2 regions of the Metabacillus sp. cB07 genome follow, and region 1 is predicted to be linked to the other one. Evidence: riboswitches for the same ligand, from Rfam matches in the RefSeq annotation. Region 1 holds a riboswitch; the other holds the start of a gene.
What was found. A riboswitch is a leader RNA that binds a small molecule or an ion and turns the genes downstream of it on or off. The one in region 1 is predicted to bind cyclic di-AMP.
Positions count from the first base shown of each region.

Region 2: another riboswitch for cyclic di-AMP. It lies ahead of JOJ89_RS18195 (hypothetical protein); the one in region 1 lies ahead of JOJ89_RS13910 (glutamate/proton symporter GltT).

Region 1 covers NZ_CP069296.1:2,705,643-2,715,651, forward strand. Annotated here, with positions in the region: gene JOJ89_RS13890 (VOC family protein) at 1-27, opposite strand, end outside; gene JOJ89_RS13895 (YqaE/Pmp3 family membrane protein) at 194-376, opposite strand; gene gndA (NADP-dependent phosphogluconate dehydrogenase) at 475-1,887, opposite strand; gene JOJ89_RS13905 (DNA polymerase IV) at 1,992-3,233, opposite strand; cyclic di-AMP (ydaO/yuaA leader) riboswitch at 3,423-3,563, shown strand; gene JOJ89_RS13910 (glutamate/proton symporter GltT) at 3,652-4,914, shown strand; gene JOJ89_RS13915 (hypothetical protein) at 4,951-5,181, opposite strand; gene JOJ89_RS13920 (hypothetical protein) at 5,744-5,920, opposite strand; gene msrA (peptide-methionine (S)-S-oxide reductase MsrA) at 6,029-6,556, opposite strand; gene JOJ89_RS13930 (M20/M25/M40 family metallo-hydrolase) at 6,621-7,745, opposite strand; gene JOJ89_RS13935 (acyl-CoA carboxylase subunit beta) at 7,764-9,311, opposite strand; gene mce (methylmalonyl-CoA epimerase) at 9,314-9,730, opposite strand; gene prli42 (stressosome-associated protein Prli42) at 9,913-10,005, shown strand.
Region 2 covers NZ_CP069296.1:3,541,227-3,551,235, forward strand. Annotated here, with positions in the region: gene kdpDN (KdpD-like non-kinase potassium sensor) at 1-920, opposite strand, end outside; gene kdpC (potassium-transporting ATPase subunit KdpC) at 1,101-1,685, opposite strand; gene kdpB (potassium-transporting ATPase subunit KdpB) at 1,706-3,775, opposite strand; gene kdpA (potassium-transporting ATPase subunit KdpA) at 3,850-5,526, opposite strand; gene JOJ89_RS21405 (potassium-transporting ATPase subunit F) at 5,545-5,625, opposite strand; gene JOJ89_RS18195 (hypothetical protein) at 5,745-6,128, opposite strand; cyclic di-AMP (ydaO/yuaA leader) riboswitch at 6,228-6,378, opposite strand; gene JOJ89_RS18200 (hypothetical protein) at 6,435-6,824, opposite strand; cyclic di-AMP (ydaO/yuaA leader) riboswitch at 7,197-7,333, opposite strand; gene JOJ89_RS18205 (Na-translocating system protein MpsC family protein) at 7,693-8,070, shown strand; cyclic di-AMP (ydaO/yuaA leader) riboswitch at 8,325-8,459, shown strand; gene glnA (type I glutamate--ammonia ligase) at 8,576-9,913, shown strand.

The sequences.
Region 1 (10,009 bases):
AATGTAAGGATTTACTGATGTGATCATGTTACACCTCATCGTCATAAATTTAATAAGAACATTTGTTCTGTATTATCATACCATGTTCAGCTGCCTTTTGCTACACCCTTATAAAAAATACAATAAATAAAGCCCGTCCCTCTATTTCTCTAGAGGCGGGCTAATTTCCTTCAGAGTCAGCATCTTTTTTAAGTTACCTCACTCCGTACTTCTTCATACGCTTCTCATCTTTTGCATCCTTCACCACAAGCACGGCGTGAATGGCTCCCGGAAGATAAAAAATGAGCGTCAAAATCAGGTTAAGCAGCGCCTGAAACGGTCTGCCGACAAACAGCACGGCAACAGGCGGCAGTATAATCGCCAGTAAATAAAGCATCACATCACCCCGTTCTTTTCTTATCCGTTACATTTTACCCCGATTCTGCGGTTTAGAAACGGCAAAAAACACGGAGCACAAGGCTCCGTGTTCTGCTTTTACTTAGACATCCATTCTGTATGGAAAATGCCTTCTTTATCTGTACGCTGATAAGTGTGCGCTCCGAAATAGTCGCGCTGCGCCTGAATCAGGTTTGCAGGCAATGTAGCCGTGCGGTAGCTGTCGTAATAAGATAGGGCAGCTGAGAAGCTTGGTACCGGAACCCCTTGCTCTATGGCAACTGTCAGCACTTTGCGAAGAGCTCCCTGGTAGCTTTCTGCAATCTCTTTGAAGTATGGATCAAGCAGAAGATTTGCAAGCTCGCCGTCACGGTCATACGCATCTTTGATTTTTTGAAGGAAGGCTGCACGGATGATGCATCCGCCTCTGAAAATCATCGCGATGTCGCCGTACTGAAGATCCCAGTTGTATTCCTCAGAAGCTGCTCTCATTTGGGCAAAACCTTGTGCATAAGAACAAATTTTGCTCATGTAAAGCGCTTTTCGTACAACTTCGATCAGTTCTTTTTTATCGCCTTCATATGGTGTCACAGAAGGGCCTGAGAGAATGCCGCTCGCTTTTACACGCTCATCTTTCATGGCAGAGATGAAGCGGGCAAACACGGATTCCGTAATAATCGGAAGCGGAACACCTAAATCAAGGGCACTTTTGCTTGTCCATTTTCCAGTTCCTTTTTGTCCTGCTGTATCCAGAATCATATCAACAAGCGGCTTGCCTGTTTCATCATCTGTTTTTGTGAAAATGTCAGCCGTGATTTCAATCAGATAGCTGTCAAGCTCACCTTTATTCCACTCGGCAAATACTTCGTGGAGTTCCTGTGCAGATAGACCAAGAACATTTTTCAGAATGAAATACGCTTCTGAAATCAGCTGCATATCGCCGTACTCTATGCCGTTGTGAACCATTTTCACATAGTGGCCCGCACCGTCCGGACCGATGTAAGTTGTACATGGATCTCCGTCCACTTTTGCAGAAATCGCTTCGAAAATCGGCTTCACAAGTTCAAATGCTTCCTTTTGTCCTCCAGGCATGATGGAAGGTCCTTTTAGGGCTCCTTCTTCTCCGCCTGAAACGCCTGTGCCGATAAAGTGAATGCCGCTTTCGGCAAGCTCTTTGTTTCTGCGCTGTGTATCTGTGTAAAGCGTATTTCCTCCGTCGATCAGAATATCGCCTTTATCAAGATGAGGAAGAAGCTGTTCGATCGTTGCATCTGTTGCAAAACCGGCTTTTACCATAAGAAGAATTTTGCGCGGTGTTTCAAGAGACTGAACAAACTCTTCAATGCTGTATGTACCTGTCAGGTTCTTGCCGCTGTGTTCTTTCAGCATTTCTTCTGTTTTATCTGAAGAGCGGTTATAAACGGCCACCGAATAGCCGCGGCTTTCTATATTAAGAGCGAGGTTTTTGCCCATGACGGCCAAACCGATAACGCCAATTTGCTGTTTAGACATGTTTTTACTCCCTTTCTGTCCCAAATATCGTTGTGCGCATGAATATGCATTCCTTCTGTAAAATAACACAGTGTCCTTGCTTTTATCAAGGAAAGCGCCTTGTCTCATTCCCTTAAAAAATCTTTATTGAAACTTGTCCCGCTTGTTTTATCATCCTCCAGGCGGACCGCTTTCATCCCGCGTTTAATGATACTTTCGCCAAATTTTTTCTGGATGTCTTCAATCGTTTTAAAAAGCGGCTCTTTTTTTGCATCCTCCTGAAAAGAAAACAGATCCAGCTGTTTATAGGCATCTCCTTTTGGGACAAGGTCCTGGCACGTCACCCCGAGCAACCGTACCGGCTCTCCTGTCCAGTGCCTGTCAAAAATCTCTTTGGCGTGAGTGTACAGCTCTTCTTTTTCACCAAGCGGGTTATTGACTGTCCGGCTGCGGGTAAATGTGCTCCGGTCTGAGTAGCGGATCGTAATAAAGATTTTTGTTCCGAGCACCTCTTTCCGCTTCATCCGCATGCTGACTGACTGAGAGAGGCGGTTCAAAGTATCATAAAGGACGCGCACATCGCTTGAATCTTTGGAGAGAGTGGTAGAATTCCCTATGCTCTTAAAATCATTGATGCTGTCCGGATTGACTTCTCTGCTGTCTATGCCTTTTGCCCGTTTTTTCAGCCGTTCACCGTTTATGCCCAGGAGCTGTTTCAATGAAATCGGATCGGCTTCAGCCAGATCTTTGATTGTTTTGACGCCGATGGTGAGAAGTTTTTCTGCCGTTTTTTCCCCCACTCCGTGCATCTCGCCTGCTGGAAGCGGCCACAGTGTCTCATGAAGCTCCCTTTTTCTTAGGACGGTGATGCCAAGGGGCTTTTTCATATTGGAAGCCATTTTGGCAAGGAATTTATTTGGGGCAATTCCTATACTTGAAGGCAGAAGGAGCTCTTCAAGCAAGCGCTGCTGAATCGTTTTTGCCACTTGAAGGGGATTGCCTTCCTTCAGATATTCCGTCAAGTCCATATATCCCTCATCAATAGAGACAGGCTCAACAAGATCCGTAAATTCTCTTAACAGGTCAAACATCGCTCTTGATGCCTTCCGGTACCGGTCAAAATTCGGTTTCCTGACAATCAGTTCAGGACAATGGCGCTTCGCCTGCCACAACGGCATCGTTGTTTTCACGCCTCTGGCCCTGGCCTCATAGCTGCACGTCACAACAATACCCTTCCGCTCTTCCACATTGCCGGCGATGGCGAGCGGCTTTCCCCTCAGGTCAGGCTCAAACGCCATCTCAACAGATGCGTAAAAACTGTTCATATCCACATGGAGAATGACCCTTGGACCGCTCTGCTGCTTCATGCCGTTCAACTTCTTTCCAAACTGTTATAGTGCCTCAATTTTATCACAGTCAGCAGATGAACCGCTAATGATGGGGACGGAATTAGAAAAGCGCAAAAATTTGATCCTTTCTTACTTTTTATAAAACAATTGACAGACTCCCCTTATCACAAGTAAATTATATCTTGTGTGTTTTTATTGTCCGTCAAATTTCATAACAAGCTTAATCTTTTCAGAGCGGGGGAATCATGCATTTGGTAAGGCTCTTACCTTGGGGTGAATCCGTAAATGGAAGGGAACTCTCAATCCCGAATCCGACAGTTAACCTCGTATGCTTTATTGGGAGAAAGACTTTAATTGTGTATTAAAGACCTTTCTTACTTTAGATTGGTCTTTTTTTGTTTTTTCAGAATTCTTACATCTCAGAGGAGGTTCTTCTATGAAAAAAATTCGTTTGGGACTGGCTTCCCAAATTTTTATTGGTTTGACTTTAGGTATTTTAGTAGGTGTTGTCTGGTTTAATGACCCCCGAGTTGCCGCAGTTTTGCAGCCGCTTGGAGATTTGTTTTTGCGTTTGATCAAAATGATTGTCATTCCGATTGTTATCTCTAGCCTGATCGTTGGAGTTGCAGGTGCTGGGAATGGAAAACACGTTGGAAGACTCGGCGGAAAAACCATTCTTTATTTTGAAATCATTACAACTGTTGCGATTGTCCTCGGCGTATTGCTTGCAAACGTCTTTCAGCCGGGGCAAGGAGTTGACCTTGAATCTGCCCAAAAAACAGATATCCAGCAGTATGTCGATACATCTGAAGAGCAAAGTGAAAAATCGGTTGCCGAAACGTTTCTTCATATTGTTCCGACGAACTTCTTTAAATCTGTCGTAGAAGGCGATATGCTTGCCATCATCTTTTTCTCCGTCCTCTTCGGACTCGGCGTAGCAGCCATCGGAGAACGTGGAAAGCCGGTCCTTCAGTTCTTTGACGGTGTTTCTCACGCGATGTTCCACGTCGTCAACCTTGTAATGAAAGTGGCTCCTCTCGGCGTATTCGCCCTGATCGGAGTAACCGTTTCAAAATTTGGAATTGATTCATTGCTTTCTCTTGGAAAATTGGTTGTATTAGTATACGCTGCCCTGATTTTCTTCCTGATTGTAGTATTGGGAGCAGTTGCCAAATGGGCAGGCGTCAATATCTTTTCTCTGCTTCGCTACATTAAGGACGAGCTGCTGCTTGCGTTCAGTACATCAAGCTCAGAAACGGTCCTGCCCCGAATCATGGAAAAGCTTGAAAAGATGGGATGCCCTAAGGGAATTGTGTCCTTTGTCGTTCCTATCGGATACACGTTTAACCTTGACGGATCCGTACTCTATCAAGCGATTGCTGCCTTGTTCCTTGCACAGGTTTACGGCATCGAACTGACAATCGTTCAGCAATTGACACTGATTTTAGTCTTGATGGTTACGTCTAAAGGGATGGCTGCCGTTCCTGGAACATCCTTCGTTGTTCTGCTTGCCACTCTCGGAACAATCGGTATTCCGGCGGAAGGACTTGCCTTCATTGCAGGAGTGGACCGCATCATGGATATGGCCCGCACGGTCGTTAACCTTGTCGGCAATACCCTCGCTGCCATCGTGATGTCAAAATCCGAAGGCCAGTACAACCGGATTAAAGCGAATGAAGTCATGAAAGCAAGTGCATAAACAGGAAGAGCCCCCGGAAAATGGTCCGGGGGTTTTTTAGTTCTTCTTATACTTCTTGAATACGTATGTAAGCACTCCTCCAACAATCCCGATCATGGCAGCAACCGGTGCAGAAAACACAAATCCGAATGCTATTGCAAATCCGACTCCGGCACCTACGGACGGGTCCTCGTTAGGATAAAGTTCTGCAAAGAGTGCCAGCCCCAGTACAATAAGGATAAATGATCCAAACCCTGAAATTAAAAACCCCAGAAAAAAATGTTTCATGTTATGCTCCTCATGATTTTATTCATGTTCCCTACAGATTGAGTTTTTCCTTACCCTCGCATATCGTTCCTCGGTTTGCGAGGGTACGATTCGTACATTTGCTTACCCTCCCACATCGTTTCTCGGTTTGCGGGGGTACGATTCACTGCTTTGCTTACCCTCCCACATCGTTTCTCGGTTTCCGAGGGTACGATTCACAGCTTTGCTTACCCTCCACCCATTGTTTTTCGGTATCCGAGGGTACGATTCACCACTTTGCTTACCCTCCACCCATCGTTTTTCGGTATCCGAGGGTACGATTCACCACTTTGCTTACCCTCCACCCATCGTTTTTCGGTATCCGAGGGTACGATTCACAGCTTTGCTTACCCTCCACCCATTGTTTTTCGGTATCCGAGGGTACGATTCGCCGCTTTGCTTACCCTCTCACATCGTTTCTCAGTTTCCGAGGGTACGATTCACTCTTTAAATGACTCTCTAATGCTGCTAGCCGCAAGCTTCCTTCCACGAATACAAAAACACACCATCCCTTACAAGAATGATGTGCTCCGCTTGACCCTGATTACTTGCACTCTACTTTATCAAATCCAAACCGCTCCAGAAATTCATTGTAGGCTTCCATTCTGCCGAGGATTTTTCCTCTTTCGAGCTCTTCCATGTTCTCCTGGAGGAGTTTGCAGTTTTCTTCGGCTCTTGTTTTCACGTATGAGGCAATGGCACTTTCATTAAATGTATTCATTGTAATCACTCTCCTTAATATGGAAAATACCCATTGCAGGTCCAATACAAACACAGAGCCGAACATCGAAAAAGCCTTCCGTCCAAATGAACAGAGGGCTTGCTTGCTTTATTTCTTCCAGTTATTCCGGATAAATTCTTCTCTTCCGGATTCTTCGCGTTCCTGTTTGTATTTTTCAGGGTTTTTTGCGTAGAATTTCTGATGGTATTCTTCTGCCGGATAAAATGGAGCAGCAGGCAGGATCTCTGTCACGACAGGCTTTTGAAAGCGTCCGCTTGCGTCAATTTCCTGCTTCGTTTTTTCAGCCTTCAGCTTTTGCTCTTCTGTGTGATAGAAAATGGCTGTGCGGTACTGGCTGCCGCGGTCAAAGAACTGGCCCCCGTCATCTGTCGGATCAATCTGCGGCCAATAGAGCTCAAGCAGGGTGTCATAGGAAAAAACATCCGGATCAAAGGTGATTTCGACCGCTTCCCTGTGTCCTGTTTCACCTGTTTTGATTTGTTCATATGACGGATTTTCGAGTGTTCCGCCTGTGTAGCCTGAAACGACTTCAATGATGCCCGGCTGTTCGTCGAACGGCTTCACCATGCACCAAAAACAGCCGCCTGCAAATGTTGCCTTTTCTCTTCTTCCCATGATATGCACCTCTTTCTATGATGTAAAACAGCAGACACAATCCATGTGCCTGCCATCTTTTCTCTTATTCGCTTTTAGCTACTTCTTTGATTATTGATACCACAAGTTCAGCTGTTTTGACAAGTTCTTCGATCGGCATCTTCTCATTTGTCGTGTGGATGTCTTCATAACCGACAGCAAGATTGACAGTCGGAATATCAAAGCCGGCAATCACGTTGGCATCGCTTCCGCCGCCGCTTGTCTGAAGCTCGCTTGTACGGCCGATGTTTGCTGCAGCGCGCTTTGCCACTTCTACAACGTGATCTCCTTCGCCAAACTTAAAGCCAGGATACATCACTTCAATTTCAACTTCTGCACGGCCTCCCATTTCAGCTGCCGCACTTTCGAATGCTTCTTTCATTTTAGCTGTTTGGGCTTCCATTTTTTCAGGAACGAGTGATCTCGCTTCAGCCAGGATATTCACTTGGTCGCACACAATGTTTGTTTGCGTGCCTCCTTCAAATCGGCCGATGTTTGCTGTTGTTTCATGGTCGATTCTTCCTAGCGGCATTTTCGCAATGGCTTTTGAAGCAATCGTAATCGCAGAAATGCCCTTTTCAGGTGCAACACCTGCGTGAGCGGTTTTGCCGAAAATAGAAGCTCTCACTTTTGCCTGTGTCGGAGCAGCCACGATAATGGTTCCTACTTTTCCGTCACTGTCGAGGGCATATCCGAATTTAGCCGTCACTTTAGATCCGTCCAATGCTTTTGCGCCTACAAGACCGGATTCTTCTCCAACTGTGATGATGAATTCAATCTTACCGTGGGCGATGTTGTTTTCTTTCAGCACACGAACAGCCTCAAGCATAGCCGATAATCCTGTTTTGTCATCTGCCCCAAGAATCGTTGTACCGTCTGTTACAATGTATCCGTCTTTAATAGAAGGTTTAATTCCTTTTCCCGGAACGACCGTGTCCATATGAGATGTAAAATAAATCGGATCAATGCCGTCCTGTACAGCATCCAGCGTGCAGATCAGGTTGCCTGCACCGTGTCCAGTAATACTTGTTGTATCATCTTCTTCAACGCGGACGCCAAGTGCTTCAAACTTATCAGTAAGGACTTTGGCGATTTCTGTTTCGAATTTTGTTTCGGAATCAATTTGAACAAGCTCTAAAAACTCATTCACTAAACGTTCTTGATTAATCATCTTTGTTTCCTCCTAGGCTTAAAGCGGAATGTTTCCATGTTTTTTGGCAGGACGCTGCTCCTGCTTTGTGCGCAGCATCTCGAGCGCCTGAATAAGCTTTATTCTTGTATCGCGGGGGTCAATTACGTCATCGACCATCCCCTGGCTTGCTGCCACATAAGGATTGGCGAATTTTTCGCGGTACTCCTCGATTTTGGCTGCCCTCGTTTCTTCCGGGTTCTCGCTGTTTTCAATTTCTCTGGCAAAAATAATATTCGCAGCACCCTGAGGACCCATAACAGCAATCTCGGCATTCGGCCATGCAAAAACCAGATCCGCTCCGATCGACTTGCTGTTCAGCGCCACATACGCTCCGCCGTATGCTTTGCGGAGAATGACCGTAAGCTTTGGCACCGTTGCCTCTGAGTAGGCATATAAGATTTTTGCCCCGTGGCGGATAATTCCACCGTGCTCCTGTTTAATTCCCGGGAAAAAGCCGGTCACATCTTCAAATGTAATCAGCGGAATCTGGAATGAATCGCAGAAGCGGATGAATCTGGATGCTTTGTCAGATGAATCGATATCAAGCCCGCCCGCCATATATTTCGGCTGATTGCAGACAAGGCCCACAACTTCACCCTTAATGCGCGCAAACCCGACAACAATGTTTTTGGCAAAGTCTTTTTGAACCTCGTAAAAAGATCCTGCATCCGCGACTTCCTCAATGACCACTCTGACGTCATAGGGTCTAAGGGCATCAAAAGGAATGCAGTCCGTCAGGTTCGGCCTGTAGTCAGACTCTTCTTCATGCGGCAGAACCGGCGTTTTTTCCTGGTTGTTCTGCGGCAAATATGTAAGTAATTTTCGCACCTGGGAAAGCACTTCTTCCTCCGTCTGTCCGGAGAAATGGGCATTCCCGCTGATTGTATTATGTACTTTGGCCCCGCCCAGATCCTCTGAGCTGATTTTTTCTCCTGTCACGGTCTCAATAACCTTAGGTCCTGTTATGAACATCTGGCTTGTTTTTTCAACCATGAAAACAAAATCGGTGATGGCCGGAGAATATACGGCTCCGCCTGCACATGGGCCGAGTATGACAGATATCTGCGGAATGACACCTGAATAGATGGTATTCCGGTAAAAAATCTGCCCGTAGCCATCTAATGATACCACACCTTCCTGAATCCTCGCACCTCCGGAGTCATTCAGGCCGACGAACGGCGTTCCGCTTTTTGCGGCAAGGTCCATGACTGCAGCAATCTTTTTGGCGTGCATTTCGCCCAGGGCTCCGCCAAAGACCGTGAAGTCCTGCGAGAACAAATAAATCGGACGGCCGTTTACTTTTCCGTAGCCGGTCACAACCCCGTCCCCCGGCCCTTTTTTCCCGCTCAGCCCGAAATCGTTGCAGCGATGCTCAATGAAGGGATTCATTTCAACAAACGTTCCTTCATCCACCAGAAGGTCTATTCTCTCCCGTGCAGTCAGCTTGCCTTTTTCGTGCTGCTTATCAATGCGTTCATCTCCGCCGCCCATCTCAACTTCCCGTCTCTTGTCATACAGCTCGTTAATCTTCTCAAAGATATCAATGTTCATGAGACCGTTCCTCCCTTCTTTTCACATAGTTCAACCAGCACTCCATTTGCGGCCTTTGGATGCAGGAAAGCAATGGAGGCACCGCCTGCACCGTTTCTTGGAGTCTCATCTATCATTTTGATTCCGTGTTCTTTCAATTCTTGAATCCTCATTTTTATATCATCTACCGCCAAAGCCAAATGATGTATGCCTTCTCCGCGCTTTTCAATGAACCTGGCTACAGCACTTTCTTTTGAAACCGGCTCAAGCAGCTCAATTTTTGTTTCTCCTGCCTTCAGAAAAGCCACTTTGACTCCCTGTTCTTCTACCATTTCCATTCCTTCAAGCTTTAACCCCAGTGTTTCCTGATAAAAAGGAAGCACCTCTTCAATTGAATGGACGGCTACCCCAATGTGATCGACCTTTTTGACCATTTCTTCCCCTCCTCATGATGAAAACGCTTAACATCGTGAACATGACATACTTCTTTGCCAATCGACGAAATTCCTTCTTTTTCGGGCAAAAATGTCCATCTTTGTTCATATCTCCTCCCTTGTCCGTACCTCCTATCCGCGTTAGAATAGAAGGACAAACCCTCTGAAATGGAGTGAACGAAATGTCTAAACGATTTCAAAAAGCCATTATCTATCTCATGCTCTTCGTCATGCTGGCAACTACTCTTCTTGCCGGGATGAGCATGTGGTTCTAATAAG
Region 2 (10,009 bases), 840 kb from region 1:
CACCTTTCCATTTTTTCTCTCATCTCCTGGGTAAATGATTCTTCCGGTAATTTTGCTGCATGGAGGATAAAAAGCTGTGCTCGGAGCCGGTTCGCCATCCTCCAGCCTCTTCTGATGAGTTTTTCTGCTGTGGGGCCGTAGCCCACGCAGACAAGTATTTTTTCATGTACGCCTATGGGACCATATGAAAGGTTTCCGCTGATCTGCTCCATTTTTTCATCTACATCGTCCGCCACTTCTCTAAGGGAGAGCTCCCTTAAAGCAGAAAGATTGGGAACAGTAAAGAAATGGGAGAGACTTTGCTCAATCTTGTCAGAGCCGTAAATTTTACCTTCTGACATTCTTTTTCTCAGCGTTTCAGGCGTCACATCAATCAGCTGGATTTCGCTTGCTCTTTGAACAAACAAATCAGGCACGCGTTCGCGCACCGCTACTCTCGTAATTTGCTGAACAATATCATGGACACTTTCCAGATGCTGAATATTGACGGCGGACATGACATGGATGCCTGCTTCCAGTATTTCTTCTACATCCATATACCTTTTAAGATTTTTAGAGCCTGGTATATTGGTGTGGGCAAGCTCGTCAATAATAACAACCGCCGGCTTTCTTTCAATAATGGCCTCCACATGCAGTTCTCTGAATATACTTCCTTTATACGTCATCTCTTTTAGCGGGATAACTTCAAGGTCTTTTACCAGATCCTCTGTTTCTCTTCTTCCATGACACTCTATCAGTCCAATAACTGCATCAATTCCTTCAAGCTTTAAATCATGGGCATCCTGAAGCATTTTATACGATTTTCCAACCCCTGGGGCAGCTCCGACATAAAGCTTCAGTTTGCCCCGGTTCATTTCTGCAATTTCATCAAGCAGCTCCTGTGGGGTTTTCCTCCTGAAATATGGATGGTTTTCGGTCATATTTTCACCGCCTCTAAAATAAGCGTGTCAGCTGTTTGCAAATATTCAGCCTCAGCGCAATCGGCAGCTGAGGCGAATCTATTATTATGGCTGTTTTCGCATAAATATTATATTACAGTGGCATCCGTTCCCTTTCGCTCCACTATTTTTAAAAATCTATGCTAAAACAACATAGACTTTTTATTGTTTCGTTATTGTTCTCAAATCCAGATTCAATTTAAGAACATTCAATCTTTCTTCCCCAAACAGTCCAAGTTCCCTTCCCTGCACATGTTTTTCAATCAGTTTTTCAAGTTCAGCTTTGTTAATTCCTGTTGCTTCTGAAACGCGATCGAGCTGCACGTAGGCTGCTTTTGGACTAATGTGCGGATCAAGACCTGAGCCTGAATTTGTCAGCAGGTCATTCGGTACATCGCTGATTTTCGTTTCAGGATTGTTTTTTTTCCACTCTATTATAGATTCCTTCGTGCGGTTCAGCATATCCTCATTGGATGGTGCATAGTTGTTGGAGCCTGATCCTGCACCGTTGTATTCAATGCTTGAGACTCTTCCGTGGAAATAGCCTTCTTCTGTAAAAGTCTGTCCGATCAGCTCAGAACCTATCACCTTATCATTCTCATCATAAATTAAACTTCCATCTGCCTTATGAGGAGCAGCCGCCTGGGCAATTCCTGTTACCGCAACCGGATATACCAGGCCGCAGAAGGCCATTAACACAAGGGTCATTCTGATAATCGGCCCTATCATTGATTGTTTTTCTTCCATTGTATAAACCTCTTTTCTTCTTATATAAATAGAGCAAGGCAGAGATCGATCATTTTAATGCCGATAAAAGGAACCAGCACTCCTCCGAAACCGTATACCAGCAGATTTTTTCTGAGCAGGGCATTTGAACTCATCGGTTTATAGCTGACACCTTTCATTGCGAGAGGAATCAGAATCGGGATAATAACTGCGTTAAAAATCAAGGCTGACAGGATCGCAGAGATTGGCGAATCAAGTCTCATGACATTCAGCATATTCATTTCCGGAATGGCGAGCATAAACACGGCTGGTATGATGGCAAAATATTTGGCAATATCGTTTGCGATACTGAAGGTTGTCAGTGCCCCGCGTGTCATCAGCAGCTGCTTTCCGATTGAGACAACTTCAATGATTTTCGTCGGGTTCGAATCCAGATCCACCATATTCGCAGCTTCCTTGGCAGCGGCCGTTCCGCTGTTCATGGCAAGACCTACATCTGCCTGTGCAAGTGCAGGGGCATCATTTGTACCGTCACCCGTCATGGCAACAAGCTTGCCCTGTGATTGTTCATATTTAATGACTTCGATTTTGTCCTCAGGCTTGCACTCTGCAATAAATTCGTCAACTCCTGCTTCTTTTGCGATTGTGGCAGCTGTGAGAGGATTATCTCCCGTACACATAACGGTCTTGATCCCCATGCTGCGAAGCATGTCAAACCGCTCTTTCATTCCGGGCTTCACCGTATCTTTCAAATAAATTAATCCGAAGATCTGATTATTCATGGCTACAGCAAGCGGCGTACCGCCGGCCTTGGAAATGTCATCCGTTTTTTTATCAAGATCAGCAGGGATGACTCCTCCATGTGACAGAACCCATTTCTTCACGGCATCAACCGCGCCTTTTCTTACAACCGTCCCATCAGGCAAATCCATGCCGCTCATGCGGGTTTCGGCTTTGAACTCAATGAACGTTCCTCCAGCTGCAAGATCCGTTCTATATGAAAGCTGCTTGTTCTTTAACAGCTCAAGAACCGATCTTCCCTCAGGTGTTTCATCATCCAGTGAACTGATGGCTGTCCATTGGGCAAGGTCCTGCATCGGGGCATTGCCGACAGGAATGAACTCACTTGCCATCCGGTTTCCGAATGTAATCGTACCTGTTTTGTCCAGAATGATGGTGTTTATATCACCTGCAGCTTCAACGGCTTTACCAGACATGGCAATGACGTTGAACTGGGTTACCCGGTCCATCCCGGCGATTCCAATCGCGGATAGCAATCCCCCGATTGTCGTGGGAATCAGGCAAACCAGCAGTGCAATCAGAACAGGTATTTCTAGTTGAAAACCGAGATAATCCGCATAAAAAGGAAGTGTTACAACGACAATCATGAAAATGAGTGTCAAGCTAGTTAAAACCGTATTCAGAGCAATTTCATTCGGTGTCTTCTGACGCTGTGCACCCTCAACAAGAGCAATCATTTTATCAAGGAAGGATTCTCCCGGATCACTTGTGATTCTCACTTTAATCTCGTCGCTGACCACCTTAGTTCCTCCTGTTACGGAGTTGAAGTCCCCTCCTGCTTCCTTAATAACAGGAGCAGATTCTCCTGTAATGGCTGATTCATCAACAGATGCAAGACCGGAGATAACCTCACCGTCCCCTGGAATAAACTCTCCCTGTGATACAATAACCACATCTCCTTTGCGGAGCGAAGCGGAGTCAATTTTTTCAATCTCTCCATTAGGTTTCAGGCGATTGGCCGTCATTTCTTTCTTGGAATTTTTCAGCGAGTTTGCCTGAGCCATTCCCCGTCCTTCTGCCAAAGCTTCAGCAAAGTTAGCAAATAACACGGTGAACAAAAGAATCAGTGAGACCGTTAAATTAAACGTCACGTTTACTTCTGCAGATCCAAAAGCAGAAGGTGCAAAAGTGAGCAGCAATGTCAGGAAGAAACCAATTTCTACAATAAACATGATTGGATTTTTCACCATGATTCGCGGATCAAGCTTAATAAAAGATGCCTTTATTGCGTTTCCAATCAGCCCTTTATCCACTTTCGTTCTGCATTCCGGCTTCTGATCTTCCGGCTCTGTCTGTCTTGCATCTTCCATCTGATCATACCTTTCAGCAGCCTTCACTGCGGTTGCTAATGATGTCTTACTCATTTCGGATCCTCCAATTAGGTTTATAAAGTTAAAAACTCTGCGACCGGTCCTAAAACCAGTACCGGGAAGAATGTCAATGCCCCTACAATAAATACCGCTCCGACAAATATGGTGCCAAACAAACTAGTATCTGTACGGAATGTTCCGATTGTTTCCGGCACAAGCTTTTTAGAAGCTAATGATGCTCCAACAGCAAGCATGGCAATGATGCCAAAGTATCTGCCGATAAACATGACTATTCCTGTTGAGATGTTCCAGAACGGAGTGGCATCTCCAAGACCTTCAAAGCCTGAGCCGTTATTGGCTGCAGAAGATGTGTATTCATAAAGAACTTGGGAAAGCCCATGGAATCCCGGATTTGAAATACCGTCAGATCCTAGCGGCGTATAAAGCGCAAGGGCTGTTGATCCCAGAATCAGAAACGGATGAATCAGCAAGGTAACAGCGATCAGTTTCATTTCTTTTCCTTCTATTTTCTTGCCAAGGAATTCTGGCGTGCGCCCTACCATCAGGCCAGATAAGAAAACGGCGATGACAGCGTACATGATGATATTCATAAAGCCAGCTCCAATCCCGCCGAAAACCGTATTCAAAAGCATATTCGACAAGGCCAGCATCCCTGTGATGGGAGAAAGCGTATCATGCATGGTATTAACCGCTCCTGTTTCAGAAGCTGTTGTCACGATTGCATAAAGAGCAGATTGTGCCGCACCAAAGCGGACCTCTTTGCCTTCCATGCTTCCTGATGCCTGCTCAAGGCCTGCTTCAGCCAATCTTGGGTTACCCTGATATTCAGATAAAAGAGCTGTTCCAAGAAAGACCACGAAAATCATGGCCATTGCAGCAAATAGGATTCTGCCCTGCTTTGCGTTTCCGACCATTTTTCCATACGTGAAAGGAAGGGCTGTCGGAATCAGCAGCATCAAAAGAATTTGCAGCAGGTTGCTAATCCCGTTAGGATTTTCAAAAGGATGGGCTGAGTTGACACCGAAGAATCCTCCTCCGTTGTTGCCCACTTCCTTAATGGATAAAAGAGAAGCAACAGGGCCCATTGCGATCGTCTGATCCGCGCCTTCTACGGTTTTTGCCGTCACACTTGAATCCAGCGTCTGAGGAACACCAAGAAAAACAAATACCAGACCCGTTACAAAGGCTATCGGCAAAAGAACACGAGTAATGGAACGAATTAAATCTACAAAGAAATTTCCAAGAGGGTTGCCTGAAAGTCCTCTTATTAATGCAATGGCTGCAGCAAATGCTGTAGCAGGAGCGACAAACATCATAAACGTAATGCCGATCATCTGAGAAAGATAAGATAATCCGCTCTCTCCGCTGTAATGCTGAAGATTTGTATTGGTCATAAAGCTGATGGCCGTATTAAATGCAAGTGTCGGATCCATTCCGGCAATGCCGCTCGGATTCAGCGGAAGCGAACCCTGAAAACGAAACACTAGGTAAACGATAAAAATCATGAAAATATTTGAAATCAGTAGAGCAGAAGCATATTGCCTGAAACTTTGATTCGTTTGTTTGATTCCGCTTAGTTTATAAACCGCATGTTCAAAAGGGCCAAAAAAAGCATCAAGTTTCGTTGTTTCATAAGAAAACGCACGCGCAATGTAGTTGCCTGCAGGCTTTGCCAGCAGGACGACAAGCGCCAATGTCAGGATAATGGAAAGTATGGATAGTACACTCAATGTCTCTTCCTCCGCAAGTTAAAATTTTTCAGGGTTTACCAATGCATAAAGCAAATAGAGCGTGATGGCGGCGATTCCGCCGAGCAAAACAATCGTCACTTTTCTTCCCTTCCTTCAGTCACAATCTTTTCAGACCATTTTACAAGTCCTGACATAAGCAGCGTTAAAGCTGCAAATGAGAGAATCATGATACTGTCAAGCATTTAAATCCCCCGTTCTTATTGAATCAGAAATTTTACGTTATCCAATCTTGAATACATGACATGCTGAGCGCCGAGCAATTCATAAAGCTTAGCCGGATAATTCGCTCTTTTTGTAATCACCGTAATCGGCGCCCTGACACTCGCTTTGAGTATTTCCATCAGCCGGCAGGTCTCAGCTATTTTGTCTTCGAGCAAAAGCACTCGTGAAATGGGCTCGTTTATAATCAGGTACTGTGCATGTTGCTTAATAAAATAAATGGTTTTAAACCCTTTGGTTCTCAAATGACTTTCTACACTGTAATCTCCGGTAATAAATGACAGAGATGAATTCTCCGGGAGAATCTCATCCAGGCAGCCAAGCCTCGTATAGCTCGGAATGCAAATCAGCATCGTTTCCATGACGTTCCCTTCCTTTTCAAATCAATAAAAACCGCGGAAGAGGGTCTCTTCCGCGGTTTTTAGGCATCACTTAAAAAAGCATGCAGCACCTGCGATTTTGATTTCCCTCACTGCGCTTTCGGGGTTAGCTGTCGGATTCGGGCTATGAGAGCTGCCCTGCCACCTTTTCAGATGGATTCACCCCAAGCGGCTGTATGCCGCAGAAGATTGGTTCCCCCGATTTCATTGTGAAATTAAGCGTCCAGGTATTCAGTTCTGATTTGACATCTCTTTTAGAGATCCACCTCCTTAAATCATTCTCGTATTTTAACCTTGCTTCATTTCGCCAAGCCAGTACGAGCACGTTCCAGGCTTGCTGAAAATCACGTATCGTGCTCCCAGTTTTTTATATAGGTCATAGTGTCTGCTGTCATCTGTCATCACGATAATCCGCATCGTGCCCAGATCTGAGAAAAAGGTTGTTAATTCAAATCCTTCATTGATCGAATCCGATATAACATAAACAGAACGATAATTTGAAAACTTCTTTTCCAATTCGATCAGGTTATCCATTCGTGTGTTTCCATCTTTAGAGTTCGACAGTTCACACGCATACTGCTCATAGTTCATGACGTCTGCAAATCTTCTATTCACGCTTATACTCTCTACGACAGAACCGAATAAATCTCCCTTGCCTATAACCAGTGTGTGATTCATCGTCATCCCCCGCACATTCATATATAACGGTATTTTTTCCTCCTGCCGGCTCCACCCCTATTGGATGAAGCAGCCCAAGTGTAAAAAAAAAGAGACCAATGCTTACCCTTCCCCCAAATAGATCCATATCCAATCAAATCAGCAGAATGTCCATAAGACAGCTGATTGATCTACATATGGCTGTTTTGGAGAAAAAGTACTCATTGGTCTACTTAACGCCTAGCAAGCCGAAGCCCTCTTTGCGTTCCGTCTTCCGTTTTTTCCTTTTTCGAATGAATTGCATGCATCAAAAAGACCTTTTACAGTCCCCAGGCCTCTTCTCTGCCTTAAAAAAGGGCAGTAAAAAAAAGACTCCTGTTAAGGCGGTCTTTTGACCTCCTTCGCTTTAGCCGACGAAGTTAGCTGACGGGTAGGATGGCGAAAGATCTCATCCTTCCTGCAAATGCAGAATTAACCCCAAAAAATTGGTTCCTCCGCTCCCGAATCTCGGGACTAGGCCGTTATGCAATTCGTGATTACGTGATTATCTTACTCCCGCGGTGAGATCGTGTAAACAATTAAATACACCGAAAATCAGGTGAATTATACTGCTTTCGCCTTTCATTCTCTCTATTACTCTTATTTGCTCATGTTATTACAAAATTTAAGTCTTTTTTTTAACGATTGCTGCAGCATATTACCAGCATACTATTCCCTATCATTTACAGTTTGCTATTGACAGGGTCTGGGTGTGTAAGTAAGATAAACTCGTCAATGTATGCAAAGCGCACTCACCAGCAAGATAAGATTTTGTCATTGTATGACGGTGGATCTGCGCAACTGCAGCAGCAATGTTAATCAAAAGCATGTTTGCCGGGGGTATATTCATATGGCTGTGTCGCCAAAAAAAAAATTAGAAATGGAACTTAGTGAAGCCTTTATTAAGCTTCAAAGAGACTTAATTGGACGCGGTCCTCAGGAGACCAGAACATACATTGTCCATGATATGGTGATCGCGAGGTTCAAAGGTGTTCTCACAGTTGAAGAAAAACACCTTGTTGAAAACGAGAATGGCAGAAAGCTTGTGAAACAAATGAGACAAGTCCTGCGTGAAATGTACAGTAAAGAGTTTGAGGAAATCGTAGAAAGATGCACCGGCTGCAAAGTGCTGTCCAGCCACAGCGACATCAGCACCAAAATGGGGGAACGGATTGAGGTTTTTGTGGTAGATAAGGATTTAGAGCGTTCTCTCGAATCAAAAGGCTAAAAACTGTATTTCAAAAGGAGTATGCATAGCTCGCATACTCTTTTTTTCTTTGTATTTAACTGGTTTCTACCCCATTTCAACCCCCTTCTCAGGAATAATAAATAATAATCTAAAGATATACAATAAATTAAAAAAGAGAGAATGAGAGAGAAAACGAAAGAAAAACAGAGTCTGGATAGATTTATTTCTAAATTATTCCTCTTTTTCAGAGCTTTACAAGTAAAATTACCCGGGCGTATGATAGGCTCAATTTATTTCCTAATTCGCAGAATCCGCTAAAGGAACGGGGGACCCAATCTTCCGGGGTGAAGCCGCAGCATCAAGCGGCCGGGCGACTCTTACCGTCCGAATCCGTCAGCTAACTCCGTATGCGTTGTTTGAGAGAGGAAGGTGTGAACATTCAGAGCCGGCTAAAACCCGCTTGCTGAAACAAAAATATAATCCTTCGATTTTTCAAAAACCGTTCGTACTATCAGACAAAAATTAAAAAATCGGGGTGTTTTTTATGTTGACCATTTTAGATACGTTAAGTGAAATCAAGGCAGAAATAGCAGAAAAGCATGTAGAATTGCTGCACCTTCAGTTTGTTGATCTTGAAGGGAATTTAAAGCATGTCACCATTACAGCTGATCAGATTGATGAGGCGGTGGAAGGTAAAATGATGTTTGACGGGTCGTCAATCACGGGCTTCTGTCCAATTAATCAGTCCGACCTATATTTAAAGCCTGATTTGAACACATTTGCCATCATTCCCTGGTCAGTTGAGGAAAAGTATGCGGAAGCAAGGTTTCTATGCAGCATTCACAATCCGGATATGACTCCTTATGAAGGTGATCCGAGATTTGTGCTGCAGCAGGCAATGAAAAGAGCAAAATCACTCAGTTATTCCATCAGCATCGGGCCTGAATTGGAATTCTTCCTTTTCAAAACCGACGAGAATGGAAATCCGACAACAAATCCGCATGATCTGGGAGGCTATTTCGAACCCGCTCATGATTTAGGTGAAAAAGTGAGGCTTGAGATCTACCGGACGTTAAAAGCAATGGGCTTCAAAATTGAAGCCTCACACCATGAAGTAGCAAACGGCCAGCATGAAATCAACTTCCGTTTTAACGATGCCCTGACTTCTGCCGATAATGCAACGACTTATAAATGGGTTGTTAAAAATGTCGCAAAGCAATTTAATCTGCATGCTTCTTTTATGCCTAAACCGGTTCAAGGAATAAACGGATCAGGCATGCACGTGAACATCTCGCTGCTTAAGGATAGGGAAAATACGTTTTACGACGAAAACGATGATATGCAGCTTTCAAATGAAGCCTACTACTTTATCAATGGCATACTGACCTATATTGAAGAAGTGACCGCCATCACTAACCCGATTGTTAATTCGTACAAGCGGCTTGTTCCTGGCTTTGAAGCTCCTTGCTATATTGCCTGGTCAACCTCAAACCGTTCAACCTTAATTCGCATACCGGCAAAAAGAGGGGCTGCAACACGCATTGAAGTGAGGCATCCTGATCCAAGCGCTAATCCATACCTTGCTTATGCCGCGATTGCTGAAGCCGGAATGGCAGGCATTGCCTTATCAGAATTCCCGAAGGCTGCTGTGCATGATGACATATTCAGCATGACAGAATCAGAGCGGCTTGAAAAAGGCATCAAGCATCTTCCAGATAACCTTGAGACAGCACTGGATTTGCTGGAAAACGGCCCACTTGCGAAAATGGTTCTAGGGCCTCACGTTTTCCGTCAATTTCTTCTTCATAAAAGGGCTGAATGGCACGAATACAGAAATACCGTACATTTATGGGAAATTGAACGTTATCAGATGAAATTTTAATAGAAAATCAAAAACCCCGGTTCATTGTTGAATCGGGATTTTTTGTGTCTCATTCCGTGAAGGAATTCATAATTTCCGGCCAGTTGGTTAACGTAA